DNA from 3 places in the Shewanella sp. SACH genome. Region 3 is predicted to be linked to each of the others. Evidence: predicted binding sites of a transcription regulator. Region 3 holds the regulator's gene; each other region holds the start of a gene.

Region 1 (10,070 bases), on a different contig from region 3:
TCTTGTTGCCGCGAGTGAAATTGCCAAAGAAGCCAAGGATATCGACTCCAGCAGCCGTTATCTTGCCGCCGTAAAAGGTTTAAGTGATAGCTTAGAAAAGCACTTAGTCACCACCCAAGGATTATTGAAGAACAGCACCGGAGTCAGCGCGCCTTACTACTTACGTTTAAGCCCTAATGGCAAGCCAAACACCGCCGATACACTGGCGGCGAATAACGGTAAAAAAGGTTTAGATCAACGTCAAATCCTCGATGGCGGATTTTTAGAACTAGTACGTTATGGCGTGCGCGGTGCAACTGATAAGCTCATCAATCAAAGCCTTCAATTGATTGATAACACTGAACTTGACTCTAATTTGCGCCTTAAATATGAGTTTACCGCTAAAGATGGCAGCAAAATCCCAGGCTTTAGACGTTATGGCAACGATGGCTACGGTGAGGATACGGTTTCTGGCAAGAACTATGCGGAATCGGGCAGCAACAGCGCCGATCAACGTGGCCGCGTCTGGCCCTTCTTCACCGGTGAGCGCGGTCATTTTGAATTAGCACTCGCCCAAGAAAAAGGCGAGCTAACAGGCAATAACGCGCAGCAAACCAAGCAGCAGTTGATCAACACCTATGTGCAGGGCATGGAAACGTTTGCGAATGCGGGCATGATGTTACCCGAGCAAGCGTGGGACGGTGTCGGCGATGCCACCCGCTACCATTACAAACTCGGACAAGGCACCAACTCAGCCACGCCGCTTGCCTGGACCCATGCCGAATACATCAAACTGGTGCGTTCTATGACCGACGGCCAAGTCTGGGATCACTACCCTATCGTCCCAGCGGCATTGAAATAACGAGTTGAAGTGGCTTTTTGAAATAGCGTATTGAAATAGTGTTTTGAAATAGCGCATTGGAAAGTGTGCTGAAATAACACGCTAAAACAGCGCATGAGCTTAACGATGCTTTAGCTTTAATAAATTAAGGGCTAGAACAACTCACAAATGTTGTTCTAGCCTTTTTTATATCTGGCTGTGACCTATCCGACTACATGTTATTCCAATGCTGTTCCATTCATGCTTTATCAAAAAGTTGCATCAAGCACATCACCAAAATAACGTCATCATATTTTTATATCAGCAACTGATCATTAGCCATTCCACATAGCTCGCTTTAACATCACTTTATAAACATAGGAACTCGGCATTCGTAATGCCTTGAATGCAGAAGCCACAATCGAGCATACATTGTTTTAGTTGTTACCCGTCACGGGGCTAGTAAAAATATTCACCTTTCTTTTCATAGGCTTATACTGCGGATAATCTTGCGGCGTGCAACCAAATTGCATTTTAAAAGCCGCACTGAAACTGCTGACGCTCAGATAACCTAGACTATGCGCCACCCTAGTCGTGCTCTCTCCTTGGCTTAAGCTTTCAAGCGAGTTTAATAGACGAAACCTTTGCCGCCATTGTCGATAAGTGAGCCCAGTTTCAGCTTTGAATAGTCGCTCAATCGTTCTCACACTCGCGCCGCCCATTTCGGCTAACTCGGTCAGGGTGTAATTCACTGTTGGGTGCCGGATCAACTTTTGGATCAAGCGGCTGAGTCTTGGATCTGAGCCTGCGGGTAAATGAGCATCTAGGCTGTCCAGAGTTTCGAGCTCATCAATGGCAACCAAACCCAGCCGATGCAGTTGTCCACTGCCTAAAAGGTGTGAACTCTCACAGAGTTTGAGCACCAGTTCGCGCATCAGCGCTGTCATCGTCACCATCACCACTTTTGTATCCTGTGGCCTAACATCATAGCTAGGATCAATATAGATATTACGAGTGTGGGCGTGGGTTTCGCTGTTCACTTGATGGGGCAAATTGCAGGGGATCCACACCGCATGGGTTGAAGGTACCACCCAGACGGCATTGTCGCTGCGGACACGTAACAAGCCTTTCGCGGCCCAAAGTAGCTGCCCCCGCGGATGAGAATGAGGCTCGATGCCCGCTTCCGCCGCCATATTGCGAGTATGGGTTAGCACAGGTCGATTGGCATCTGTGATAAACGCCACGTCACTGGGCGTTAACAATGTCGCTTTAGGAACAGCTTTTGACATATTGCCCTCTTAAAACGCCAAACTAAGTCAGCTATCTTAGTTGGCATCTTTTACGTATTCAACCCAATAGGTCGGTAAACATGAAACGTTTTATTGGCGTTAAACCGCTAGCGTTTTTCAGTGCACTGTTGATCGCTACTTTACTTGCACTTTTTCCGCTGAGTCAGCATCCCGCGGTGTTTTCCTATAGCGCTGGCGTAGTATTAGTGACCTTAATGTTTTGGAGCACAGGTTTTTTCCCGCCCTTTATGGCGGGATTAATATTTTTTGCCCTTGCCACCATTTTCACACTCATTGAGCCGAGTGTACTTTTTTCAGGATTCGGCTCGACTGCGGTGTGGTTAATCATTTCAGGGTTTGTGATTGGCAGTGCCATCACTCAGTCTGGCTTAAGTCGCAGAATGGCCAGTTTGATTGCCCCCATACTGACCTCAAGTTATCCACGCTTGATTGCGGGTTTGGTCTTTAGTGCCGTGCTGCTTGGCTTTGTGATGCCCTCATCCGTTGGCCGTGCGGTGGTCATGGTGCCAATTGGTATGGCGTTAGCTGAGCAAGTCGGTTTTGCTCGTGGTAGTCATGGGCGGATAGGCATTGCGACCGCCTTGGCACTGGCGTGTAACATGCCCAGTTTTGCCGTGTTGCCCGCGAATATTCCCAATATGATATTGGCGGGTTCCAGCGAGAATCTATTCAATATCCATTTTGGTTATACCGAGTATCTCTTACTGCATTTTCCAATCCTTGGTTTGCTCAAATCGATATTGATTGTGGCGCTAGTCGTCTTCCTATTTCCTGCAAAAATTGATGAAAACCAGCCTGAACGCATTATTGAAACAGAAGCTTATAACCTTGGTATGCAAAAGAAAGTCACAGTATTACTTGCGATAACGTTGCTATTTTGGGTGACAGACTCACTGCATGGGATCAATCCGGCATGGGTTGGACTGACCACCGCTATCTTGTTATTGCTCCCAAAATGGGGAGTGCTTGAGCCTAAGAGTTTTAATAGTTCGGTGGATTTTGCGACCGTCATTTTTGTCGCGGCGGCCTTAGGTCTAGGGGCATTGGTCAATCAATCTGGACTTGGCACTGCGCTAGGTCAACTGTTCAGTGAATGGCTACCATTGCAGCAAGGGGCATCGTTCCTGAATTTCATGTCGTTATCGCTGATGGGGACGCTGACGGGATTAGTGGCAACGGTTCCAGGTGTGCCGACAGTGTTGTCCCCCATGGCGGCAGATTTTGCCAATGCAACTGGCTTCTCCACCCCAGCAGTATTAATGACGCAGGTGATCGGTTTCTCAACCGTGATTTTTCCTTATCAGGTTGCCCCGTTGATTTTGGCGATGCAATTATCCCAAGAGCCCTTAAGCAAACTACTTAACATCACCTTACCGCTGGCGGCAATCACTCTAATTGCACTTATCCCACTGGATTATCTGTGGTGGCTATGGCTCGGTTGGATTAACTAAATTGCGTGAACTAAAGCGGGCTAACTAAAGCGCGTTAACTAAATTAAATTGACTAAACGCTCACCCTTGGCGGTATTCACGCCGCCAAGGGTGCTTTAGAGCAGCCATCATCAATTGCCCAGCACCTCGACACTCATCACTCGACAGCGCATACAATCAGCACACAGCATAAAACAAGTTCGTCTTTGCGCCAGGGTCGATAACACAACTGTCCCAACATAAATTATTTCGATAAGTTTCATTGTTAGACTATACTGTTCATACGTACAGTATATTGTGATTTATTATGATGATCCTAGGCCGCTTCGCCAAACATACCCAATATCGGCTCTCGCTATTTAGCTCCTTGATTGCCGCAGGATTTCCGTCACCAGCCCAAGACTATGTAGAACAAACATTAGATCTCAATGAGTTATGCATCAAGCACCCCGCCGCCACGTTTTTTGTCAAAGTCCAAGGGGATTCGATGATCGAAGCGGGGATTTTCTCCGGTGATATTTTGGTAGTGGATCGCTCATTACAGCCGGCCCACGGGGATACCGTTGTCGCAGCAGTCAACGGCGAGTTTACCGTAAAGCAATTGCAACTGCGCCCTGTGGTGCAATTGCTGCCACGTAATGCCTTATTCTCCCCGATTGTCATCAATGATGAGTCTGAGTTAAACATCTTTGGGGTGGTGACCAACGTGGTGAAAAAGCTCAAATGACGCCCTCACTATTCGCCCTCGTCGATTGCAATAATTTTTATGCATCCTGTGAGCGGATGTTTAGGCCAGATTTAGCTGGCAGGCCGATTGTAGTGTTATCCAATAACGATGGCTGCGTCGTCGCCCGCTCGGCAGAGGCAAAACAACTTGGCATCAAGATGGCGGTGCCTGTGTATCAAATCGCAAACCAACTCCGCCAGCATCACGTCGCGGTATTCTCCTCCAACTATGCACTCTATGCCGACATATCAAATAGAGTCATGACCACCTTAGAGCAAATGGTACCGAAAGTAGAAGTGTATAGTATTGATGAAGCGTTTTTAGACCTTTCTCGTCTCGATAAATGCATTGATATTCATCAGCTTGCCTTAGATATTTATCAACGGATACCGCAGTGGATTGGGATCAGTGTTTGCGTCGGCATTGGACCGACAAAAACCCTCGCTAAACTGGCAAACCATGCCGCGAAACGTTATCCCGCGACGCGGGGCGTGGTTGACTTGCGCGACCGTGAACGCCAACGACGGCTGATGGCGCTTATCCCTGTCGACGAAGTCTGGGGAATAGGCCGTAGGCTTACAAAACGCTTGAACATCATGGGTATAAATACCGCGTTGCAATTGGCGGATGCGCATCCAAAGCTTATCCGCGACACCTTTTCTGTCACCGTTGAGCGCACGGTACGCGAACTTAACGGCATTACCTGTGATGACATACAAGAGGTCGCCGCCACTAAGCAACAAATTATCAGCTCCCGATCCTTTGGCAGCCGTATTGATAATTTAGAAGCGATGCAACAGGCAATCAATGAATACACTTTTAGGGCCTGTGAAAAACTGCGCTCCGAGCGCCAGTACGCTAAAGCGATGTCAGTATTTGTGCGTACTAGCCCTTTTAGCGATGCAACTCCCCAGTACAGCAAATCACTGTCGGGCAGTTTAGTTCGCCCCAGCAATGATACGCGGGATTTTGTCACCCTTGGCCAAAGCCTACTGCAACGCATTTGGCGTGAAGGCCATGCCTATGCAAAGGCCGGTGTCATGTTAGGGGATTTTTTTGGTACAGGCGTGTTTCAGCTCGGATTATTCGATGACGTCACGCCTAGGCCTAAAAGCAAGGAGTTGATGCAATTACTCGATAAAGTGAACCACAGCGGTCATGGAAAAATTTGGTTTGCAGGGCAAGGTATTGACCCGACTTGGGGAATGAAGCGTGAGCACCTTTCTCCTCGTTACACCACCCAATGGGCACAATTGCCCATAGTGAAATAATCAACAAATCCAATGGCTAATGACCGTCTGCGAATCACAGAACCCACCTAACTCTAAACTAACTCTAAAATCCATATAGCACTAAAACCCATCTAGATCTAAAAAATATATAGCGCTAAGCCCCGTTGGGTGTTAACGCTAAAGTGGCATTAACACCCATCAAGCTTTGGCTCATTTCGCCTTAACACTCTTCATCGCTGAGATCTTCAAAGTACCAGTAGCCTAGATTCACCCACTCGGTAAGTTGCGTGAGCAAATCAGCATGGGCTAACCAAGGGGCTAAGGCAGCTTTATCCAACTGATTACTATCACATAGTAATGGGATCACTGCAGCCAATTCGGCTGAAAGCGGATACTTATCACCATTAATATAGACAACGCCCTGTGCCACATTAATATCAAAATACAAACAGCGCAGCCCGCCGAGGCGAATAAGCGGCTGCTCATCGAGCCAAGCGAGCACTTCGTCTTGCGTGATGTCCAATGGCTCATCGGGTAAATCTAAGGCGCATTTTGACTGAGTTAAATAGCGGCCCGAAAACTCGCTCACCAGTTCATCGGTCAACATATTGGTCAGTTGGGTACGTAGCCGCGCTAAATCGCCATTATCGACACAACCACTGCGCGTTGTCAGCTCGCGGTCTGGATCTGAAATCTGCTGTGCGCCTAAATCCTGTTCAGACAAATGATCGGCCAAAGCACTTATCATATCTTTGGCGGAGGCGGTGCGATAACCCACTGAAAAACTTAACGACTGTTCTAAGGTTATGCCGTCATGGGGGAATCCAGGGGGAATATAAAGGATGTCGCCGGGCAACAACTCAGTATCGATAATCGGGTCAAAGGCTTCGGTGTGCAGCAAAGCGGGATGGGCGGCAAACTCTTTGTGCGGCCCCAGATCGCCCACACGCCAACGGCGACGTCCCGAACCTTGGCAAATAAACACATCATACAGATCGATATGCGGCCCCACGCCACCGCCAGGAGTGGCAAAGCTCACCATCACATCATCTAAACGCCAGCGCGGAATAAAATCGAAGCATTGGATCAAGGCTTCCGCATCGGGCACCCAGTTATTCAAGGCTTGGACTATTAAAGTCCAATCCCGTTCACCGAGATGATCGTAGGAATCAAAGGGACCAAATTCCGCCTGCCATTGGCCAGCTTGTTGGTACACCCGCCGAGATTCCACCAGCTCATCCATGGCTAAGCCAGCTAATTCTTCGGGCGAAACTAAATCTTGAAAATGCTTGAATCCTTGGCGGATCACCAAGGGTTTTTTCTGCCAATACTCTGCTAGAAATTGCGCGGGCGTTAAGCCGTTAATATCGAGTTGCATGGGTTGCTCACAAACCAAACTGTTATTCATAGCGGCAAATGCTAACAGGAAGCGAAACCAAGAAAGCTCGACCGGATCAACAAAGCATTAAGTCTTTTGTCAGCATCAATGTGATAGTGAATTTACTAACGTATTGAATTACAATCGGCTTATCAAAAAGCATTTCGCCACAAACAGCGCTAATGCTGACACATCATTTATTGAGTCCATGTAAGATCTATGCCTACATCAGCTGCTAACACTTTGGTCGTGCTCGACTTTGAAACCACGGGGCTGTCGCCCAATCAAGGGGATCGCGCGATTGAAATCGGGGCTGTGCTGATTGAAGACGGCGTGATCACCCAAAGATTTTCTGAGTTAATGAACCCAGGATTTAGAATAAGTCGCTTTATTGAAGACTACACAGGGATCAGCAATCAAATGCTCAGGGACGCGGCGCCCTGCAATGAAGTGATGGCGCGTTTTGCGGACTTTATCGCCGATCACAATTTAGTTGCCCACAATGCGGCGTTCGATCAGCGCTTTTTAGATGCGGAGTTTGCCCAAATTCGCCATCGTTATCTTGGACAATTTGGCTGTTCCTTGCTGGTGGCGAGACGTTTGTATCAAGCGGCACCCAATCATCAGTTAGGGACTTTAGTGCGCTATAAACAGTTGCCAACCGATGGCACCTTTCACCGCGCCTTAGCCGATGCCGAAATGACCGGCCATTTGTGGCTAGCTATGCTGGCAGACCTTCAGCAAGAGTTTGGACTCTGCTCACCGACCTTTGAGTTACTGCAAAAATTAGCGAAGAAAACCAAAGCAGAGGTGCCGAAGTTTTTACGCCAATACGCCGCCAAGTGATATCAAAAAGCAAAAAAACGATAAATCCAAGGATTATCGGCGTTGTTTCAATCGGTAAATTAAGTGACCAACGAGTTGCCAACAAATAACAGTATGATAGAGCTACAAACGCCTAGCGATAACGGCCATCTATAACGGCTTAAGCGGCGCGCTATCAATGCCGCATGAGCTGCGAACCACTAAGGTTGTCGGAATAAGCTGCGCACTCACCTCTTGTCCGCGGATAAGTTTGAGTACACTGTCGACTAAGATCTCACCGGCTAATTGGGTGTTCTGCTTAATGGTCGTTAATGGCGGATTAGCAAAACTCGCCACCGGAATATCGTCATATCCCACTACAGCCACTTGCTCAGGGACTGAAATGCCCTTTTCTTTCAACGCCCGAATCGCGCCAATGGCGATCAAATCGCTGGCCGCAAATATCGCATCAAACTTAGCGCCTTGGGCAATCAACACCATAGCGGCATCGTAGCCTGAACTTTCTGTGCTGATGGCCGACACTTGCTTAGTGCGATCCACGGGAATATTCGCCGTTTGCAGCGCCTTCACATGCCCTAAATATCTGTCCCTAAACTCAGGGCTATGGCTCGAAGCATCACCTAAAAAGGCAAAAGCATTGCGGCCAAGGGAAATCAAATGCTCTGTCGCAATCAAGCCGCCTTGATGATTATCACAGCCAATCGACAACACAGACTTATTGTTATGTTCGGCGCCCCAAATCACAAAATGGGTATTCTGCGCTAACAGTCGCTCCAGCTTTTGCTCGTAATCCATATAGTCGCCATAACCGAGCAGAATAATGCCATCGGCTTTATTGCTGTCTTCATAATCGGCATGCCAATCGCTGGATAATTGCTGAAAAGAAACGAGTAAATCATAACCCTGCTGCGCCGTTGCTCGGGTAATGGAACCTAGCATAGACAGGAAAAAGGGATTGATTAACGAGTCATCATTGGTGGGGTCTTCACACAATAACAGCGCTAAGGTATGGCTATTTTGGGTGCGAAGATTACTGGCATTTTTATCAACCTTGTAATTCAGCTCTTTAGCAATGGCTTGAATACGTTGACGGGTCTCTAAATTGACTAACGGACTGTTTCTAAGGGCACGGGAAACCGTAGACTGGGATACGCCAGCACGATAAGCAATATCAATCGAGGTCGCTTTCGATGCCATAGAGAGGAGGTAACCTTAGTGATTATTTTGCGTCGATACTAAAACAGTTCCGCTAACTTGTATAGACGAATGCATTAACATCCGTCTTACACTTGGTTTTTCTGCTTAAATGCCAAGCTGATCGAGCAAATCATCGGCGTCATTATCAATGGCGCGAGTCGCAATGGCGGGTTTGTCTGCCATCTTCACCCAAGGCGAAACATTCGACGTTGAGTCCTTATTACCGCCTATCGTACTGTGCTGCTCTAATAGGCTGTCGGGGTCGAATTCTTCATCGTAAACAAATTCATCTAAACGAATGAACTCAGTTTTATCCATGGCAAATTCGAGGTAGAAAATATGATTGTTTTCAGTTCTAAACGACACTCTACGGGCGACCGCATCATCTAAGTTAGCATCGATTGAAATGGTTAACTCTTTATTAATCGTCAACATTTTTGGCTGACTTTGGCTGATTGACGTTTGCAATTCTTTTGAAATTTTATTAATAAAATCCCCTAAGATTTGGTTCATCAACTCACCCATCACGTTACTCACTTCATCTGACGTATGCGAAAACGCCAACTCAGATTCAGGCATGCCCATGTTCAGCATGTAGCGACGGTAGATTTCAATCGCCGCCGAAGATGAAAAGTTAATGACGACTAGGCCCGAAAAACCGCCATCAAAAATCGAGAAACAACCGAGATCGGGTTTTAGACGCGTGCGCGCGATACTTTGTACCATACCCGCGTGGGTAACATTACTGGCACTGGTGCTAGAGAGTACGTGGGCGACTGAGTGACATAACTTCAGTAAAATATCATCCGACGTTACGATAGTATTTGTGGTCATAATCGATTCTCAAACTGAATAATGCATTAATCTTGCGCGTAAAAGCGTAAAAAATCAAAATTAAAACAATTGATTAGCCTAATTTAGCAAGGCCGCAAAGTTAACATAATGCTAACTTATTGATATTTAATAGGTCAGAAAAAACCTGAAACGTGCAACGACTTAAAAAACTGCATAACTTAATAAGAACATGCCCCATAATGCAACAGATTAAAATTCCCTATCATCATTTCCTGCTTTAGATCAAAGAAACTCATATTTTATAACGGCTTTTGCTGAATTTATGTCACAGATGATTCAATTGAGATTGATTCGCAGGTATATTAAGCAACAATTAT
Region 2 (10,070 bases), on a different contig from region 3:
TCAAAGTTCTCAAACCGACGCTAAGTCAAGTAATGATCTGAAAAAAACACTTGATCAGAAAGCTAAGCCCGCGTACCTTGTAACAAGTTCCCAACAAAATGTTAACTCGATCATGGTTCCACCGACTTCGACACTACCAACCAGTGTGAGTCAGTGGGAGTGGCCAGTAAGAGGGAAGTTAATCGGGACTTACTCTGCCAATGAGCAGGGAAATAAAGGCATTAAGATCGCGGGGAATCGGGGAGATATCATCAAAGCTGCTGCAGATGGGCGGGTGGTATACGCAGGAAGTGCTCTTAGGGGTTACGGTAATTTAGTGATTATTAAACATAGTGACGATTACCTTAGTGCTTATGCTCATACGGACAAGATCTTAGTCAAAGAAAAGCAACATGTCCTCGCAGGGCAGACAGTTGCAAAAATGGGTAGTACAGGTGCCAATCGGGTAATGTTACATTTTGAAATTCGTTACCATGGACAGTCTGTAAACCCACTTACTTATTTACCCAAACAATGATTGCTTGGGGCCTTGTTGGCAAATGGAGGATAGGAAATTGCACTAATTCAGCAGTTTAATCAGGTTTGGGAGATTTAATCATGAGCCGCATAAAAAGCACTGCCGCAGAAGCACTAGTAGATTTATCCGTAGACACCGTTGACTTCGACCTTGAAAAAGAAGAAGTTGCATCCGATTTAGTTCAAGAGCTAGGAATAGAACAACAGGTTCAAGATGACCTGCAAAAAAATCTTGATGCCACTCAACTTTACCTAGGTGAGATTGGTTTTTCCCCACTGCTTAGCGCAGAAGAAGAAGTTTACTTTTCCCGTAAAGCCTTAAAAGGCTGTGCAAAATCCCGCAATCGCATGATCGAAAGTAATTTACGTCTGGTCGTAAAAATTGCCCGTCGTTACAACAATCGCGGCTTAGCACTGCTTGATCTTATCGAAGAAGGCAACTTAGGCTTAATTCGTGCCGTTGAAAAGTTTGACCCAGAAAGAGGTTTCCGTTTTTCAACCTACGCGACTTGGTGGATCAGACAGACCATTGAGCGCGCCATTATGAATCAAACTCGTACTATTCGATTGCCTATTCATGTTGTTAAAGAACTCAATGTTTACTTGCGCACCGCTCGCGAGTTAGCACAAAAACTTGATCACGAACCTACGGCCGAAGAAATTGCCGAAAAACTACAAGTGTCGAGTGCTGATGTCAGCCGTATGCTTAAGCTGAATGAGAAAATCACCTCTGTCGATACGCCTTTGGGGGGCGATAATGACAAGGCGCTGTTGGATATTTTAGCCGATGACGATAACGTTGGCCCTGACTACAAAGTGCAAGATGAAGATATTTCTAATTCAGTGGTCAAATGGCTAAATGAGTTAAACACTAAACAAAGAGAAGTGTTAGCCCGCCGTTTTGGTCTGTTAGGTTATGAACCTTCTACACTCGAAGATGTGGGTGCTGAAATTGGTTTGACTCGTGAACGTGTACGTCAAATCCAAGTAGAAGCATTGAAACGTTTACGCGACTTATTAGGATCTCAAGGTTTATCTGTTGAAGCATTGTTTAGAAACTAATTATTTCGAAACTAATAAATGAGAAACTAAGATCAGTTGTTCGTTGATCTCTATGCCTAGCTCCTAGCTAAGGTCTAGTGATTTAGTCTAGTGCTTAGGCCTAGTCGATAAAAGTAAACGCCCACAACAGAGTGGGCGTTGTTGTTTCTAGTCTTGTATTGCTGATAATATCGCTTAGCGAATATCACTCGCTCACAGAACTTTAGCTCAGACGTTTCAGCTCATAGAGCAAATCAAGTGCTTGTTTTGGCGTTAAGTTATCGGGATTAATGCTACTTAACTTCGTTAGCGCTGGATTCTCAACCGGTTCAGGTAACGCGAGTAAGCTTTGAATAGGCGTCCTCGTTCCTTCAGCTTGATGATCGCGACTCTCCAATTGCTGCAACTTATGTTTAGCGGCTTTAATCACTTTGTTTGGTACGCCGGCAAGCGCCGCAACTTGTAAGCCGTAGCTTTTACTAGCGGCGCCTTCTTGCACTGCATGCATAAAGGCGATGGTATCGTCGTGTTCAATGGCATCGAGGTGCACATTGTAAACACCGGCCATTAATTCAGGCAACTGAGTTAGTTCAAAATAATGGGTGGCGAATAGGGTCATAGCGCCGACTTGCTGGGCTAAATACTCTGCCGCCGACCAAGCAAGTGATAAACCATCATAGGTGGATGTTCCGCGGCCGATTTCATCCATTAACACTAAGCTACTGGCGGTGGCGTTGTGTAGAATGTTGGCGGTTTCTGTCATTTCGACCATAAAGGTTGAACGACCAGAGGCCAGATCGTCTGATGCGCCAATACGGGTAAAGATACGATCGATAGGGCCGATCAGTGCGCGATCTGCTGGCACAAAACAACCAATATGAGCCATCAGCGTGATCAAAGCGACTTGACGCATATAGGTCGATTTACCGCCCATGTTAGGTCCGGTGACAATCAACATACGTCTTTGATTGTGCAAGGTGACTGGGTTAGCGATAAACGGTGTTTGACTCACACGTTCCACCACTGGGTGACGACCAGCCTCTATCTGTACGCCGATATCTTGGCTCAGCTCAGGGCAAGTGTAGCCTAAGGTTTCGGCGCGCTCAGCAAAGTTACTTAACACATCAAGTTCTGCCGCCGCTCGAGCAAAAGCTTGTAATTCATGTAATTTTGGCAGAATAAGATCAAATAATTGTTCCCATAACTGCTTTTCGAGTGCCAGTGCTTTACCTTGGCTCGAGAGCACTTTTTCTTCGTACTCCTTAAGTTCGGGCGTGATATAACGCTCCATATTCTTAAGGGTTTGACGTCGTTGGTAATTGAGTGGCACTTGCGAGGATTGCAAGCGACTCACTTCGATGTAATAGCCGTGTACACGGTTATAGCCGACTTTAAGTGTGTTGATACCTGTACGTTCTTTTTCTCTGGCTTCGAGTTGAACTAAGTAATCGCTCGCACCTTCGCTAAGACCGCGCCATTCATCTAATTCGCTGTTGTAGCCTTCACGGATCACTCCGCCATCGCGGATAAGCATGGGAGGATTATCGACTATCGCGCGCTCAAGCAAGGCTTGTTCAGCGGGGAACTCACCTAAGTGTTGCCGTAATTGAGTCGTGTGCGGTGCGCTCAGTGTGCTTAAACTTTGTTGTAATTCAGGTAGTAAGCCCAGCGCTTGACGTAAACGGGCAAAGTCTCTTGGGCGAGCGGTACGCAGTGCGAGTCTTGCCATGATACGTTCAATATCGCCAAGTGCCTTTAACTGTTCATGCAAACCTTCGTGGGCGGCGGTATCGAGTAGTTCAGTCACCGCCTGTTGGCGTGCTTTGATGTGTTTTGGATCTCGCAGCGGCTGATGGATCCAGCGTTGCAACATACGACTACCCATAGGCGTTGCCGTGTTATCTAATACTGCGGCTAAGGTATTATCGCGACCACCGGCAAGGTTTTGAGTGAGTTCTAGATTTCGGCGAGTTGCCGCATCGAGCACTATGCTATCGGTTTGATTGAAGCGGGTAATGGCATTGATATGGGGCAGGGCTGTGCGCTGTGTGTCTTTGACATATTGCATCAAGCAACCCGCAGCTTGCAGTGATAAACGTGCATCTGCGATACCAAAACCATGCAAGTCTTTCGTGCCAAACTGAGCCAGCAGTAACTTGATGCTAGTGTCGTAATCAAATTCCCATTCAGGGCGACGACGTTTACCTTTAAAACCGTTTAGTAGACCTAGTTCGCCAAAGTCTTCACTGTAGAGAATTTCAACGGGATTAGTGCGTTGCAATTCAGCTTCTAATGACTCTCGCGTGTCGAGCTCGGCAATCACAAAACGTCCGGATGAAACATCCAGAGTGGCATAACCAAAACCGATTTTACCTTGATAAACCGCTGCCAATAGATTGTCTTGGCGTTCCTGCAGCAGGGCTTCGTCGGTTAAGGTGCCAGGCGTGACGATACGCACCACTTTACGCTCAACAGGCCCTTTAGAGGTTGCTGGGTCGCCAATTTGTTCACATATCGCAACCGATTGACCAATTTGAACTAATTTCGCAAGATAGCCTTCCACAGCATGGTAAGGCAGTCCCGCCATAGGGATAGGATCGCCACCACTTTTACCGCGTGCCGTGAGTGAAATGCCTAACAGCTCAGAAGCACGTTTAGCATCGTCATAAAACAACTCGTAGAAGTCACCCATGCGATAAAACAGCAACATGTCGTGATGTTCTGCTTTCATGGTCAAGTACTGACGCATCATAGGAGTATGTTTTTCTAAATCATCGGTATCAATTACATTCATTAAATCGTTATCGTCCGTTGTGACTGCCGTGGTTATGTGGGATTAAGCGCTATGGAAGCAGAAGTCTGCTGTACAATTTTCAGCTAAAAAGACCACGCAAAATTTGCTGTGCCAATCTTAGCAATAATTTACCGAAAATTGAGCCCTTGATGACGGATATTCGTCAAAGGGATGCAATATCGGATTTGATATTCGCTAAAACCTTGGCCATATTAAAAAATCCCATTACCTAAAAATAATTCAGTCACAGGTCTTGATACTGTATGATTGTACAGTATACTAGTCAGCAGAATTAAGACAAAAAGCGCGGCTTTTTGAATTACCCGTTTGTAAATTGAATATTACTTTTGACAGCTTAAGGCTTGTCTTGATGAGGGAACTGGAATGAAGGTCGATCCAAATAAAGAGAAAGCACTTGCTGCGGTATTGATCCAAATTGAGAAACAATTTGGTAAAGGCTCCATCATGAAGCTGGGTGAAGATCGCTCTATGGATGTTGAGACCATTTCTACCGGTTCTCTGTCTCTGGACGTTGCTTTAGGTGCTGGCGGTTTGCCAATGGGGCGTATCGTTGAGATCTATGGTCCTGAATCATCAGGTAAAACGACACTGACTTTAGAAGTGATTGCCGCAGCGCAACGTGAAGGTAAAACCTGTGCCTTTATCGATGCTGAGCATGCACTCGACCCTATCTATGCTAAAAAATTGGGCGTAGATATTGATAACCTGCTGTGTTCACAACCAGATACCGGCGAGCAAGCGCTTGAGATTTGTGATGCATTAACTCGCTCTGGCGCTGTTGACGTCATCGTCGTCGACTCAGTGGCGGCATTAACGCCTAAAGCTGAAATCGAAGGTGAAATTGGTGATTCTCACATGGGCCTAGCGGCACGTATGATGAGCCAAGCCATGCGTAAACTTGCGGGTAACTTAAAGCAATCTAACACCTTACTTATCTTCATCAACCAAATCCGGATGAAGATTGGTGTGATGTTTGGTAACCCAGAAACGACAACCGGTGGTAACGCGCTGAAGTTCTATGCTTCTGTTCGTTTAGACATTCGTCGTACTGGTGCCATTAAAGACGGCGATGAAGTAGTCGGTAACGAAACTCGCGTTAAAGTGGTGAAAAACAAGGTTGCAGCACCGTTCAAGCAAGCTGAATTCCAAATTCTTTATGGCCAAGGTATTAACCGTACTGGTGAGTTAGTTGACTTAGGCGTAGCCCATAAGTTGATTGAAAAAGCGGGTGCTTGGTACAGTTATAAAGGCGATAAAATCGGTCAAGGCCGTGCTAATGCGGGTAAATATTTGACTGAAAACCCAGCCATTGCTACTGAAATTGACAAGACATTACGTGAGTTACTTTTGAGCAATCCTAGTGCACTGGCTGCCAAAGCTGATGCTAGCACGGAAGATAATGTTGATTTAGAAACAGGCGAAGTATTCTGAGTCAGTCAGCCCGTCAAATCGCGGTTGCGCTGTTAGCGCGCCGCGATTATTCCCGCCTACAAATCCGCGATAAATTGCTCGAAAAAGGTTTCGAACTGAATGATATCGAACCTGTACTCGATGCTTGCGAATCCTCCGGTTTTATCAATGATAATCGCTATGCTGAACTGTTGGTCCGTAGCCACATTAGTCGAGGCCACGGTGCCATCCGCATTCGCCAAGCGATAGCGCAAAAAGGCCTGTCTAAAGATTGCATTGAAGCGGCGATAACCAATAGTAATTGTGACTGGTTTGAGCTAGCAAAAGATAAAGCCACTAAAAAATATGGAATTCCTCGCGTAACAGAAGTGAAGGGCTCTAAAGCCCGGGATCTCATCGCGAAGGAAAAGGCCAAACGAGTGCGGTTTTTAATGGGCCAAGGCTTTAACTACGATCAAATCTCTTATGCGTTAGATTCAGATCCCAATGATCTCGACGACGATTATTAATTGCCTCAACTCATCGATTGCGATGTAACCTTAAGACTGTAAAAGCTCCTTTAACAAGTCCTCAGAAAATCTCCTCTAAAATGTCATCAAATGGGCTTTGTTGCTTTCGTTCCCGACACTTTACCCACTTGCTCAAATACTGTACTTTTTGCACCTAACCCGCAGAGTCTGTCATTGTCCTTTATTATTGCTGTTTTGCCTCTAGCTACTCTGGTATGGGCTATTCACGCAAAAATATTAAATTCCTGATGTGTATACCCAAGCCACCTCAATATACGAGTTTCAGAGCGCTTAGGGCACATCAATTCTAGGCGCATCAATGAAAGAATGTCGGCCACCTTTTGAGTTGATGCAACACGGAAGTGAAGTGCCCTAGGCGCTCCGTCCCGGCGGGCTTTAACGCACTTTATGCAGTGTTGGTTATTCTTAACTTAGCCCACTAGGTCTACAAATAACCGTCTTGCCTAAAGTGCGTTAAATCTCCGCTGAATCCTGTATCTTGAGGTTGTTTGGGTATATATCACCAATCAAGGCTGGTCGTCCTTACTCAGTCTGCTTATAATGCTGGGCAAATAGAAATACGGCTAGCCTAAGGCGTAGCTGGTAATGCTTACCCAATTCAGGATGATTTCATGTATCAAACTACAGCAGAGCTTAGAAGCGCTTTCCTCGAATTTTTCCGCAGCAATGGTCATCAAGTTGTGGACAGTAGTTCATTAGTGCCAGGCAACGATCCCACACTTTTATTTACCAATGCAGGCATGAACCAGTTCAAGGACGTGTTTCTTGGCATGGACAAACGCAATTATACGCGTGCGACCACTGCTCAACGTTGTGTACGCGCCGGTGGTAAGCATAACGATTTAGATAACGTCGGTTATACAGCACGTCATCACACCTTTTTCGAAATGCTGGGTAACTTCAGTTTTGGTGATTATTTCAAAGAAGAAGCGATTCGTTTTGGCTGGACTTTCTTAACTGAAACTTTAAAGCTGCCGAAGGAACGTCTGTGCGTCACGATTTATCAAACAGACGATGAAGCCTTTGAAATCTGGAATAAAAAGATTGGTGTTGCTGCTGAGAACATTATCCGTATCGGCGACAACAAAGGTGCTGCTTATGCGTCAGATAACTTCTGGCAAATGGGTGATACCGGTCCTTGCGGCCCATGTTCTGAGATTTTCTATGACCATGGCGACCATATTTGGGGCGGCCGTCCTGGCAGTCCTGAAGAAGATGGCGACCGTTTCATCGAAATCTGGAACATAGTGTTCATGCAGTACAACCGTCAAGCATCGGGTGAAATGCTACCTTTGCCTAAGCCATCGGTTGATACCGGCATGGGGATTGAGCGTATTGCCGCGATTATGCAAGGCGTACATTCTAACTACGAAATCGATATCTTCCGTACGCTGATAGCCAAAGCGGCAGAAATCATCGGCGTAAGCGATTTAACCGAGAAATCACTGCGCGTCATTGCCGACCATATCCGTTCATGTGCATTCCTTATTGCCGATGGCGTTATGCCGTCGAACGAAGGCCGCGGTTATGTGCTGCGCCGCATTATTCGTCGCGCCGTTCGCCATGGTAACAAGTTAGGCGCGACCGAAGCTTTCTTCTATAAGCTGGTTCCGTCTTTGATTGCGGTGATGGGCGATGCGGCCAAAGGGTTAGCTGAGACTCAAGCGATTGTTGAAAAAGCACTGAAAGCGGAAGAAGAGCAATTTGCCCGTACGCTTGAACGTGGTTTAGGCATTTTAGATGCGGCCTTAAACGAGTTAAAAGGTAATACCTTAGACGGTGAAACGGTATTTAAGCTGTATGACACCTATGGCTTCCCAATGGATTTAACCGCTGACGTGTGTCGTGAGCGCAACATCATTGTCGATGAAGCAGGTTTCGAAGTCGCCATGGCTGAACAACGTAGCCGCGCACAAGCTGCCGGTAACTTTGGTGCAGATTACAACGCGGCGCTGAAAATCGATGCTGAAACCGCATTCAGTGGTTACACCGAATTAGCGGGTCAAGCTAAGATCACCGCGATTTATCAAAACGGTGAGTCAGTGACGGCTATCAAGACGGGTGACGAAGCCGTTGTCGTACTCGACGTGACACCTTTCTACGCGGAATCTGGCGGTCAAGTGGGCGATAAAGGCCAACTGGTTGCGAGCGGTGTTGAGTTTACGGTTAACGACACGCAAAAGTACGGTCAAGCAACGGGTCATCAAGGTGTTTTAGCTACAGGTAACTTGAGTGTTGGCCAAGTTGTTGAAGCGAAAGTCGACAAAAAACTGCGTCATCGTACTCAGTTAAACCATTCTGTTACGCATTTACTGCATGCCGCACTGCGTCAAGTGCTCGGTTCTCATGTCTCGCAAAAAGGTTCTTTGGTTGATCCTGAGCGTTTGCGTTTTGACTTCTCCCATTTCGAAGGCGTAAAAGCTGCGGAATTAAAAGAAGTTGAAGAATTAGTTAACACTCAAATTCGTCGTAACCATGAGCTGAAAACCGCTGAAATGGGTATAGATGAAGCCAAAGAGAAAGGCGCAATGGCGCTCTTTGGTGAGAAATATGACTCACAAGTGCGTGTTGTGACTATGGGCGATTTCTCTATCGAATTGTGTGGTGGTACCCATGTGGGCCGCACGGGCGATATCGGCTTATTCAAAATCACCTCTGAAGCGGGTATTGCTGCAGGTGTTCGTCGTATCGAAGCCGTTACTGGCGCTGCGGCTATGGCCTATGTGGCGCAGCAACAAGCTGAACTGGAAGAAGCTGCAGCCTTATTGAAAGGCGATGCCAACTCAGTTGTCGCTAAGTTAAAAGCCCAGCTCGATAAGATGAAGCAACTCGAAAAAGAAATGGCGCAGTTGAAAGATAAACTCGCGGCTGCAGCCAGTGCTGATTTAGTGGGCGATGCCGTTGTGGTTAATGGCGTTAACGTACTGATCAAAAAGTTAGACGGCGTTGAGGCAAGCTCATTACGCGGTCTGCAAGATGAATTAAAACAAAAATTGAAATCGGCCATTATCGTTCTTGGCACTGCGCAGGAAGGGAAAGTTAACCTGATCGCCGGTGTGAGTAACGATCTTATCGGCAAAGTCAAAGCGGGTGAGCTAGTCGCTATGGTCGCTGCACAAGTGGGCGGTAAAGGCGGCGGTCGTCCTGATATGGCTCAAGCGGGCGGTAGCCAGCCAGAAAATCTGGATGCGGCATTGGCTCAAGTATTACCTTGGATTACTGAGCGTCTAGCTTAAGAGGTTGCTGTGCCCCAAAAACGAAAGCTTAGTGGTAGCAAGCTTTTTGTGAAAAAGTTCGGCGGCACTTCGGTGGGTTCTATTGAACGTATCGAAGCGGTCGCTGAGCAGATTACAAAGTCAGCTCACAATGGTGAGCAGCAAGTCTTAGTCTTATCTGCGATGGCGGGTGAGACTAATCGCCTATTTGCACTGGCAGCACAAATTAATCCGCGGGCCTCGGCGCGCGAATTAGACATGTTAGTGTCAACGGGTGAGCAAGTGAGCATTGCCTTGATGTCGATGGCGCTACAGCGCCGCGGTATTAAGGCGAAATCCCTTACGGGCGATCAGGTACAAATTCATACTAATAGTCAATTCGGCCGTGCCAGCATTGAGCGGGTGGATACTGAGTATTTGCAATCCCTGTTAGCCGACGGTGTTGTGCCGATCGTCGCAGGGTTTCAAGGCATCGATCCTCAAGGCGAAGTCACAACCTTAGGACGCGGTGGTTCAGATACCACTGCTGTAGCCTTAGCGGCG
Region 3 (10,070 bases):
GTGGCGCGTAGAAGGTCCAACCAAAGTTAGGTCCGCCGCCTTCCATAAACAGCGAGCTGAGTAGGATGGTAAAGGCGAAGGGTAAGATCCAAAAACTCCAATTATTCATCCGTGGCAGCGCCATATCGGGCGCACCAATCATCATAGGGATCAGCCAGTTTGCAAGCCCAGTAAAGGCGGGCATTACTGCGCCGAATACCATGATCAGCCCATGGACTGTAGTCATTTGGTTAAAGAAGTTGGGCTCGACCAATTGTAATCCTGGCTGAAAGAGTTCAGCGCGGATCACCATGGCCATAGCACCACCGGTTAAAAACATAATGAAGCTGAACCATAAATACAAAGTACCAATGTCTTTATGGTTGGTGGTTAGCACCCAGCGCATGATGCCCTTTGGCGCACCATGATGATGGTCATCATGGGCTGCGGTTTGATCTTGAGTCGTTGTGCTCATCATAATCCCCTACTGTCCATGGCTTGCGATATCAGCAGGTTGCACTGTATCGCCGGTATTGTTGCCCCAAGCATTGCGCTCATAGGTAATGACTGCTGCGAGTTGCTGTGGGCTGAGTTGTTTGCCAAATGCCTGCATAGCCGTGCCCGTTTTGCCGTGCATCACAATATCGAGATGATTGGCGACGGGCCCAGTGGCGATAGCACTGCCAGCGAGGGCGGGGAAGGCAGGTGGTATGCCAGCTCCCGTTAACTGATGGCAGGCCGCACAAGTGGTGGTGTAGACAGTTTCACCTTCGGCCATCAGTGCCTCATGGGTGAGCGTGGGGAGACTCGCCGGATCGACTATGGTTGCGGAGTCGACAACTGCTGCGGGCTCAGTTGTAGATGCGGGAGTTGGGGCCGTGTTTGCTGGTGTGGTAGCAGGTGCCTGTGTGCCAGCACTGCCGTTTATGTGCTCATTGACATCTTTGGCCTGCACAGCATCGCCAGTATTATTGCCCCAAGCATTACGCTCATAGGTAATCACAGCGGCAATTTCTTGTGCGCTCAATTGCTTGCCAAAGGCTTGCATAGCCGTACCTGTTTTACCGTTGAGTACGATTTCAAGGTGGCCGCTGAGCGGTCCTGTTGCTATCGGACTGCCTTTGAGGTGTGGGAATACGCCTTGTAAACCCCCGCCATTGGGCTGGTGGCAGGCTGCGCAGTGCCCGAGGTAAACTTGCTCACCTTGAGTCATCAGATCCTCTTTGCTAAGGGTCTGTGATAAAGCGGCTTGAGCGGCTTCTGCCGCCGCGCCTGCGGCTTGTTTCTGCTCCGTCACCCAAGCTTCAAACTCGGCTTCGGGTATGGCTTGCACTACGATCGGCATAAAACCATGGTCTTTACCGCAAAGTTCGGCGCATTGACCACGGTAAATACCGGGTTTGTCGATGCGAGTCCAAGCCTCATTGATAAATCCTGGGTTGGCATCTTTCTTCACGGCAAAAGCAGGTACCCACCATGAATGGATGACATCTTCAGAGGTCATCAAAAAGCGGATTTTGCGATTTATCGGCAGTACGAGCGGCTTATCGACTTCCAATAGGTAGTGTTCACCCTTGGTTTCGGTACCGTCGATTTGGGCTCTAGGGGTTGCGAGTATGCTGTAAAAATCAATGTCTTGATCGAAATAGCTGTAATGCCATTTCCATTGGGAACCCGTGACTTTAACGGTCAGATCGGCGTCGCTGGGATCTTCCATCGCAATTAAGGTTTTTGTCGCAGGAATCGCCATTAAGATCAAAATGATAAATGGCAGAATCGTCCAAGCGATTTCAACTTTAGTGCTTTCGTGAAAGTGGGACGCGACAGCGCCTTTGGATTTTCTGTGGTTGATCATGGCGTAAATCATCACGCCAAAGACCACAAGGCCAATGGCGCAGCAGATATACAAGATGGTCATGTGCAAGTGATAAACCTTGCCACTGATCTCGGTTACGCCAGGGGTCATGTTGAACCGCATGTCCGCGGCGGCCAACGGTGGTGCGAATAACACCACGAGTAAACAATACAACAATTGCTTCACAAGACTTCTCCTCTGCCAATTGCGAATAGCAACTACAAAGAAGAGCAACACAGTAAGTCTCAACTCTATGCAAACTCTTCAGTTCCCAAAAAAGCTTTTTTGACTTCAACGTGCGTTGGCGGCTGTTACTTTTAATTAAGTATTATTACTGCTGGTATTAGCCACGCTGGCACATACGACTGAAATAAATCTGTTCTCTATTTTTAGTGGCATTTTGAACGCGATAACGGCTCGATTTATTTGCCACGGGCGGCGATATATCATCGCCGACTAAACCAACCATACTTGCTGTTTAAATATTGATCAAGATCACTTATTTATCTAATTGTCTGAAAAATTGCCAAAAAAAAGCCTCACATTCATAGGCGAGGCGGCTTTCAAGGTAAAAAATTAAATGAATATTTAATGCACAGCGCTAAAAAAAGATTGTTGGCCGAAGAGGCTACCTTGCTCAATGCGTACGTCGCCATGTAAGTGACTGTTTACGTCTTCTAGCACTATGCCCATGGCGCGGGCACTTTTAGCGACAATTTGTAGGCGACGATTATCGCGTGCATCCAATGATTGGGTCCAAGTAATAACCGCACTGGACGTACCACTTGTTAAGGCTTTTTCCATCGCCCACAGGGTTTCGACTTCATCTTTAGCGTGCACCAGCAAGACTCTATCCATACGCACGCCAGCGTTGGCGAGCATTTGTTTGTAGCCAATACTCGGTGGGTTGATGAGCACTAACCAACGGCCCTGTTGGCTTAACTGGGCGAGTTGCGCGCTCAGATGAATTAATTCTTGGCGACCTTGAGTCTTCGTTGGCATGCAGGCGATAGGTGCATGGTGCCAGTCATAGTCAGCATCACGGACTTCATCGAGCCACAAGCCCGGATGGCGGGGTGCATTGCCAAGTAGTTTGTTCATAGCCAATCTCCATTACGGATCACACCGACGGCGAGTCCTTCAATTGTTAAACTTTGATAGCCTAAATCCACTTTAATCGGGGAATAGTCTTCATTTTCGGCGTGTAGATAGACCACATTACCTTTTTTTTCGAAACGTTTAACAGTGACATCGTCGTCGACTCTAGCGACAACCACTTGACCATTTCTAGCTTGTTGTATTTTATGAACTGCCAGCAAATCTCCTTCGAGAATGCCGATATTCTTCATGCTGTCGCCTTTAACCCGCAGTAAAAAATCGGCGGCGGGATGGAACATGCTTGGGTCGACTTGGTAGTACTGTTCAACATGTTCTTGGGCGAGAATAGGTTCGCCAGCGGCTACTTGACCGATAAGCGGTAAACCTGTTTCAGTTACTTCTTCGACTTCCGCAGTCAGACGAATGCCCCGCGATGTGCCTGGCATGATCTCAATGCAGCCCTTTTTCGCCAACGCTTTAAGATGCTCTTCAGCCGCATTGGCGCTCTTAAAACCTAAACGGGTCGCGATTTCTGCCCGAGTGGGTGGCATGCCAGTATCGGCAATATTTCGTTTAATTAGCTCTAAAATTTCAGCTTGGCGTGGCGTCAAAGGTCTCATGGTGTTTCCTGTTTTTCTATACAGTCACTGTTAGTATATACAGTATTATTTGCAGCGCAAGTATTAACCACTTTTTAGCTATGTTGGAGAGAATTAGCGAATATTACCCATAGTCTGGTATTCTACCGGGCTAGTAAACGTACTTAATTGCATAAGAATAATGCCTAAACACGACTCTCTTTGGTTGAAATCATTACGCTGGATCCAAAAACACTTAGTGCACACTATTGTTGTGCCTCAGGATCCCTTTGCCGATCTGAATCTGGATGCCTCCAGACCCCTTGCTTATGTGATGAAAACGGAATCGCTGAGTGACATCGCTGCCCTGAGCGAAATTACGGCTAAGTTAGGACTGCCGAGCCCCTATGAGCCTTTAGTGGCAAATGGTGTGATTGCGCCTCGGGTTGTCTGCCTTCAAGGGCGTAAGCCGCTGTTTGGTGAGCGTGCCGGTAACGAGCCTTTCCTCGAATGCTTTATGCGTTTATTGGCCGTGCATAAGGAACGCCCTGAATTAGACATTCAACTGGTGCCCGTGAGCCTGTATTGGGGCCGCACGCCAGGAAAAGAAGATGACACTATGAAGGCGGCTGTGTTTGAGCGGGAAAACCCGACTTGGCTGCGCAAGTGCTTGATGATTTTGTTCTTAGGTCGACATAACTTCGTACAGTTTTCAAATGCCGTATCTCTGCGATACATGGCCGACGAACACGGCACTGACATGGGGATCGCCCATAAGTTAGCGCGGGTCGCGCGGGTGCATTTCCGTCGTCAACGTAAGGTGATGACTGGACCTGTGTTGCCAAATCGCCAAGCACTGTTTCATTCGCTGCTCAAATCCGAGTCGTTGCGTAAAGCGATTCAAGAAGAAGCGGCCAACAAAAAGATTTCTGAGACCCAAGCGCGCGAGACGGCTATTGAGTACCTTGATGAAATCGCAGCAGATTACTCAGATAGTTTAGTGCGTATTGCCGAGCGTTTCCTAACTTGGTTGTGGAACAAGCTTTACAGCGGGATCAACATCAAAGGCGCCGAGCAAGTTCGCCAGTTGCACCATGATGGCCACGAGATTGTCTATGTGCCTTGCCATCGCAGCCACATGGATTACCTGCTGTTATCGTATATTTTGTATTATCAAGGCATGGTTCCGCCGCACATTGCTGCTGGTATTAACCTCAATTTCTGGCCCGCTGGACCTATGTTCCGTCGCGGTGGTGCCTTCTTTATCCGCCGTAGTTTTAATGGCAATAAACTGTACACCGCAGTATTCCGTGAATATTTAGACCAACTGTTTGCTAAAGGTTATTCGGTGGAATACTTCTCCGAAGGCGGCCGCTCACGTACCGGTCGTCTATTGGCGCCAAAAACCGGCATGATTGCTATGACGATGAACAGTGTGCTGCGCGGTATCGAGCGTCCGGTAACATTGGTGCCTGTGTATTTAGGCTATGACCATGTGATGGAAGTGGCGACGTACCATAAAGAGTTAAGTGGTAAGAAAAAGAAAAAAGAATCTGTGTGGCAGGTGTTTGGTGCGATTCGCAAACTTGGTAATTTCGGCCAAGGTTATGTGAACTTTGGCGAGCCGATTACCCTGCAAAACTTCTTAAATGAGCGCGCGCCAAACTGGCGTACTGAGTTGGCCGATGATCCTGAGCAAAAACCAAGCTGGTTAACGCCAGCGGTAAACGTGCTGGCGAATCGAGTGATGACAAATATTAACGATGCTGCAGCGGCGAGTTCGGTGACCTTGACGAGTTTAGTGTTGCTGGCGACAGATCAAAATGCCTTAGAACGCAGTCTGTTGGAGCGTCAGCTTGATCTGTATCTGACCCTACTCAAAAAAGTGCCTTACACTACTTATACTTCGGTTGCCGAAGGTGATGGTAAGCATTTAGTGCAGCAAGGTTTAGAGCTGAACAAGTTTGTTGTTTGTGCCGATCCTTTAGGTGAAATCGTGTCTATCGAGGCGAGTCAGGCTGTGTCCATGACTTACTATCGTAACAATATCATCCACTTATTTATTGTACCGTCATTAATTGCGAGTTGTTTAACGCATAATGAGCAGATCCCGCGTCAGCAAGTGGTGTCAATCGTTGCCGATTTTTATCCACTGCTGAAAGCCGAACTCTTCATGGGCATTAAGGATGTACCTGCCTATGTCAATCAAGTGCTGGATTTCTTCATTGAACAAGGGTTAGTGGTTGAGACTGATACCTTAACCGTCGTGCCTGAGCACACTAGCCAACTATTATTGTTAGCCAGTTCAGTAAGCGAGACTCTGCAACGCTATGCCATTATTTTCAATCTGTTAGCGAACAGGCCTAAGATGGAGCGCTCAGAACTTGAGTCTGAGAGTCATCTACTCGCCCAGCGTTTAGGCGCTTTGCATGGCATTACCGCGCCTGAGTTCTACGATAAGAAACTTTACGGCACCTTGAGCGTTAAGCTCAAAGAATTGGGATATCTGGCGGATAACCAAGATAAGTCCAATATCAATCGCATACGAGATCAAGCCAATAGCTTATTACGTCCGTCAGTGAAACAAACGATAGTGGCGAGTGTCACCGCGGAGCATACAGTTTAATGGCAAATCATATGAATGCGGCTAAGCATAAGCCCGCAGATAAGTCCTTGCTCGGCGGCGCCATGATTATTGCTGGCACGACCGTAGGTGCTGGGATGTTTTCTCTGCCCGTGGTCGGTGCAGGTATGTGGTTTGGCTATTCGATTTTAATGTTATTGGGCATTTGGTTTTGCATGTTGATGTCGGGCTTATTGCTGCTCGAAACCAATTTGCATTTCGAACCGGGTGCTAGCTTCGATACTTTAAGCAAGCAAACCTTAGGGCAGTTTTGGCGGATAGTGAACGGCGTTTCTATCGCTTTCGTGCTGTATATTTTGACTTATGCCTATATCAGCGGTGGTGGCTCGATTGTGAATCACAGCTTGCAGGGCATGGGAATTGAGTTACCGCAAAGTGTTGCTGGGCTGGTGTTTGCCATAGTGTTGGCTAGTATCGTATTGATCAGCACTAAGGCCGTGGATCGCATTACCACGATTATGCTCGGCGGTATGATCATTACCTTCTTCCTTGCAATCGGCAATTTACTGATCGAAATCGATGTGACTAAGTTGCTCGAACCCGATGGTAATAGCAGCTTTTCACCTTATCTGTGGGCGGCGCTACCCTTTGGTCTTGCCAGCTTTGGCTACCATGGTAACGTTCCCAGCTTAGTGAAGTATTACGGCAAAGATTCCACCACCATTATCAAGGCGATTTTCGTCGGCACCTTTATCGCGCTGGTGATTTATGCCTGTTGGTTAGTGGCGACTATGGGCAATATTCCCCGCAGCCAGTTTATCGATATTATTGCCCAAGGCGGCAATATGGGGGTCTTGGTGGGCGCTTTGTCTGAGGTGATGGCGAGTAGCTGGTTGAACAGTATGTTGACCCTGTTTGCTAACTTGGCCGTGGCTTCATCTTTCTTAGGGGTGACCTTAGGTCTGTTTGATTATCTCGCCGACTTGTTTGGTTTTGACGATTCGCGCTCGGGCCGGATGAAAACCGCGTTAGTGACCTTTGTGCCGCCGACGATTTTAGGATTACTGTTCCCCGACGGCTTCTTAGTGGCGATTGGCTTTGCGGCATTAGCGGCGACAGTGTGGGCGGTAATCGTCCCGGCGCTGATGGCCTATAAATCACGGCAGTTATTCCCCGACAGCACAGGTTTTAGAGTGATAGGCGGTACGCCGCTGATTATTCTTGTGGTGTTATTTGGCATAGTCACGGGTGCTTGTCATCTGCTCGCGATGGCAAATTTACTGCCGCAATATTCCTAATTTGTTTCGATGATTTAAGCCCTCTGCGTGAGGGCTTTTTTGTATTTAGCGATTGAGTTTTAATCCTGCAGATCTTTTTTATCCCGACACTGGACAGAAGCCCGAACTCAGGCTTAACTCGAATGATTGTAAAAACGAAGGAGCAAATGATGAAAATTACTCAGTACGCACAAGGACATGCATGTTGGGTTGAACTCGCAAGCCACGATTGGCAAGCTGCTAAGACATTCTACCAAGCGTTATTTGGTTGGGATTCAGTTGACATGCCAATCCCAGAAGGTCATTTTTCGCTATTCAATTTAGCGGGGGATGATTTAGGTGCCATGTACCAAATCCCCGAGTCAGAGTCGCAGATCCCTAGCCATTGGCGTGTCTACTTTGCCGTTGATGATATGGATGCCAGCATTGCAGCGATTCAAGCGGCGGGTGGCCAAGTGCACATGGGGCCGCATATTGTTGCTGATGCGGGCGTGATGGCGCAGGTGAGCGATCCACAAGGCGCACGTTTTGCGCTGTGGCAAGCGAAGAATCATATCGGTTCTCGCCGTCAGGGTGAACTCAATACCCTTTGCTGGGTTGAGCTGGCATGTAAAGAACCACGCACTGAAGAAGCTTTTTACTGCAAAATATTCCCTTGGACTAACTCGCCCAGCGACATGCCGGACATCGAATATTCTGAGTGGCAAGTTGATGGTCAATCCATCGGCGGCATGATGACCATCATGCCCGAATGGGGCGATATCTCTCCCCATTGGCTGCTTTATTTTGCAGTAGCCGATTGCGATGCATTTGCAGAAAAAGCCCAAGCGTTAGGCGCGCAAGTGTGCATTCCGCCCAGTGATATCCCCGATGTGGGCAGATTCTCTGTAATAGCCGACGCCCAAGGCGCCACCTTTGCGGTGATCAAGCTTAATCAGATGTAAGGCCATATTTAGGACGAGTCACATTTAAGATTAAAAACAGCGACACTCAGTCGCCGTTTTTATGTGTCTAACCATCTGTTTAATTAGCATTATCAATCATGATTGTCTCAGGGCAGGAGCCTCTGCCTGCCTTGTTAGCCTTGGCGAGTAGGCTAGGCAAGGAGTCTGAGGCTTTAATGACCTCGGGCAAATTAATGCGGATTTCACTCAGTAATCCCTTGCCACATTCTAGGCTCATTTTAGCGTGAGCACCTTGACCAAAACTGCTGTCAAAACTTTGTTTTAACTCACTTTTACTGACAGTCTTACCTATGTTGTCATGAATAAATTTTTGTACCCATGCCGAGGCATTGACCGCTTGGGTCAGCTGGGTTGCCAATAAAAAGTACTCGTTAGGGTCTTGGCTACGGCAAGTGCCGTGTTTCCACCATTCGTGGCGTTCTAAACAGGTGCCATATTGGGCGCTTGGCATGACTTCTTCTAAATTTTTGCGCACCGATGGATTCAGTTCAAACTCAGGATAAGAACAGAAATCATTCGGCTGCAGTTTGACTGTGCTGCAATAGCCATAACGTGTGCCGCATTGTTGTTTATTCGGCCACAGCCCGTGCAGGCTGAAGTGTTGCCACTGGCTCGATTCTGGCGTTTGGCTGAGTGCGCGGCATTCGGCTTTGCGGCGGCCATAGAGTTCACAAAAGGTGCTTTGCCAGCTTAATGCCAGCACGTTGGCGTCAAATTCACCGCCGATTCGGCATTGATCCCCTTGGCGTTTCTCTGGTGTGCCATGCTCTTTAAGGCCGTCTCGGCTTTTGGCTTTGATATCCGATGCTGTAGTGGTTTGCGCGGGTTCTACCGCTGTTGCAGGTGTCGGTACATTACTGCCTGCAACATTGGAAAGATACTGACCACAAGCGCCACTGATCCACCGCATGGGAGACTTCACTGCGTTGGTGCGCACTCGCAGCCAATCAGGTTTAGCGCTGTTGCCGAGGATTTCGAGTACCGGATAGCGCTCACCAATATTGCTCTGCCATTGATCTGGATTCGTCTGCTTATTTTTCGATTGAAATAGCTCACAGCGTTTATCGGCAACGAACTCACCGGTTGCGGGCGCGGCAAAGGCAGGTGCTGCTGAAATGATTAGCGCAGCGCATAAACCGAACGCCGCAAGTAACGTACGCGATAGGCTTTTAAGGGAAAGTGCTTGCGGCCATATCCGGCGGATGGTCAAACAAAATGGCTTGGTCATGTGATGGAATCCTTTCTGCTGCAGTAAGTCGGGTCAATCCTGTGGTGCGCTAAGTTAATGGTACACATAAGCGTTATAAACTAAGAGGCTTATTTTACTCAGAGTGTTGTGTGGCACTGCTGCTAAATTAGATTTTTAATCTGATTGAATGAAAAATCCCCTCAAACCTTAATAGCTTGAGGGGATTTTTATGGGTGCTCTCTTGCCGTTAACTTACGTGCGCAGGATCTTTCTTTAATTTACGCGAGTAAATCAGTAGATAGAGTGCGGGTAGGACAAATAGCGACAGTATGGGCGCTGTGACCATGCCGCCGACCATAGGTGCGGCGATTTTTTGCATCACATCGTTACCCGAACCTGCGCCCCACATTATGGGCAGAAGGCCGAAGAAGATGGTCGCCACTGTCATCGCTTTGGGGCGGATCCGCATGACGGCGCCTTCAATCAAGGCTTCTTTCAAGTCATTGACGCTGTGGTAATTATCTTTTTCTTGCCTGTGCTTGATG

Evidence for each region. Region 3 encodes LexA, which represses DNA repair genes until DNA is damaged. Its sites were predicted from a motif close to TACTGTATNNNNATACAGTA; they were not measured.
Region 1: a site for LexA is predicted at 3,813-3,832, ahead of umuD (translesion error-prone DNA polymerase V autoproteolytic subunit). Genes of this name have one in related genera too.
Region 2: a site for LexA is predicted at 4,609-4,628, ahead of recA (recombinase RecA). Genes of this name have one in related genera too.

The regions. Positions count from the first base shown of each region.
Region 1 covers NZ_MPDG02000001.1:1,463,900-1,473,969, forward strand. Annotated here, with positions in the region: gene BM607_RS06340 (glycoside hydrolase family 15 protein) at 1-841, shown strand, start outside; gene BM607_RS06345 (helix-turn-helix transcriptional regulator) at 1,237-2,088, opposite strand; gene BM607_RS06350 (SLC13 family permease) at 2,169-3,560, shown strand; gene umuD (translesion error-prone DNA polymerase V autoproteolytic subunit) at 3,850-4,266, shown strand; gene umuC (translesion error-prone DNA polymerase V subunit UmuC) at 4,263-5,537, shown strand; gene BM607_RS06365 (cupin domain-containing protein) at 5,719-6,876, opposite strand; gene BM607_RS06370 (3'-5' exonuclease) at 7,096-7,722, shown strand; gene BM607_RS06375 (LacI family DNA-binding transcriptional regulator) at 7,852-8,898, opposite strand; gene BM607_RS06380 (DUF3334 family protein) at 9,004-9,732, opposite strand.
Region 2 covers NZ_MPDG02000002.1:871,488-881,557, forward strand. Annotated here, with positions in the region: gene BM607_RS11700 (peptidoglycan DD-metalloendopeptidase family protein) at 1-517, shown strand, start outside; gene rpoS (RNA polymerase sigma factor RpoS) at 598-1,578, shown strand; gene mutS (DNA mismatch repair protein MutS) at 1,781-4,351, opposite strand; gene recA (recombinase RecA) at 4,736-5,803, shown strand; gene BM607_RS11720 (regulatory protein RecX) at 5,878-6,291, shown strand; gene alaS (alanine--tRNA ligase) at 6,924-9,548, shown strand; gene BM607_RS11735 (aspartate kinase) at 9,558-10,070, shown strand, end outside.
Region 3 covers NZ_MPDG02000004.1:98,821-108,890, reverse strand. Annotated here, with positions in the region: gene ctaD (cytochrome c oxidase subunit I) at 1-454, opposite strand, end outside; gene coxB (cytochrome c oxidase subunit II) at 464-2,020, opposite strand; gene BM607_RS15995 (SulA-like leucine-rich domain-containing protein) at 2,423-2,935, opposite strand; gene lexA (transcriptional repressor LexA) at 2,932-3,552, opposite strand; gene plsB (glycerol-3-phosphate 1-O-acyltransferase PlsB) at 3,713-6,136, shown strand; gene mtr (tryptophan permease) at 6,136-7,392, shown strand; gene BM607_RS15975 (VOC family protein) at 7,542-8,315, shown strand; gene BM607_RS15970 (ribonuclease T2) at 8,395-9,564, opposite strand; gene BM607_RS15965 (efflux RND transporter permease subunit) at 9,773-10,070, opposite strand, start outside.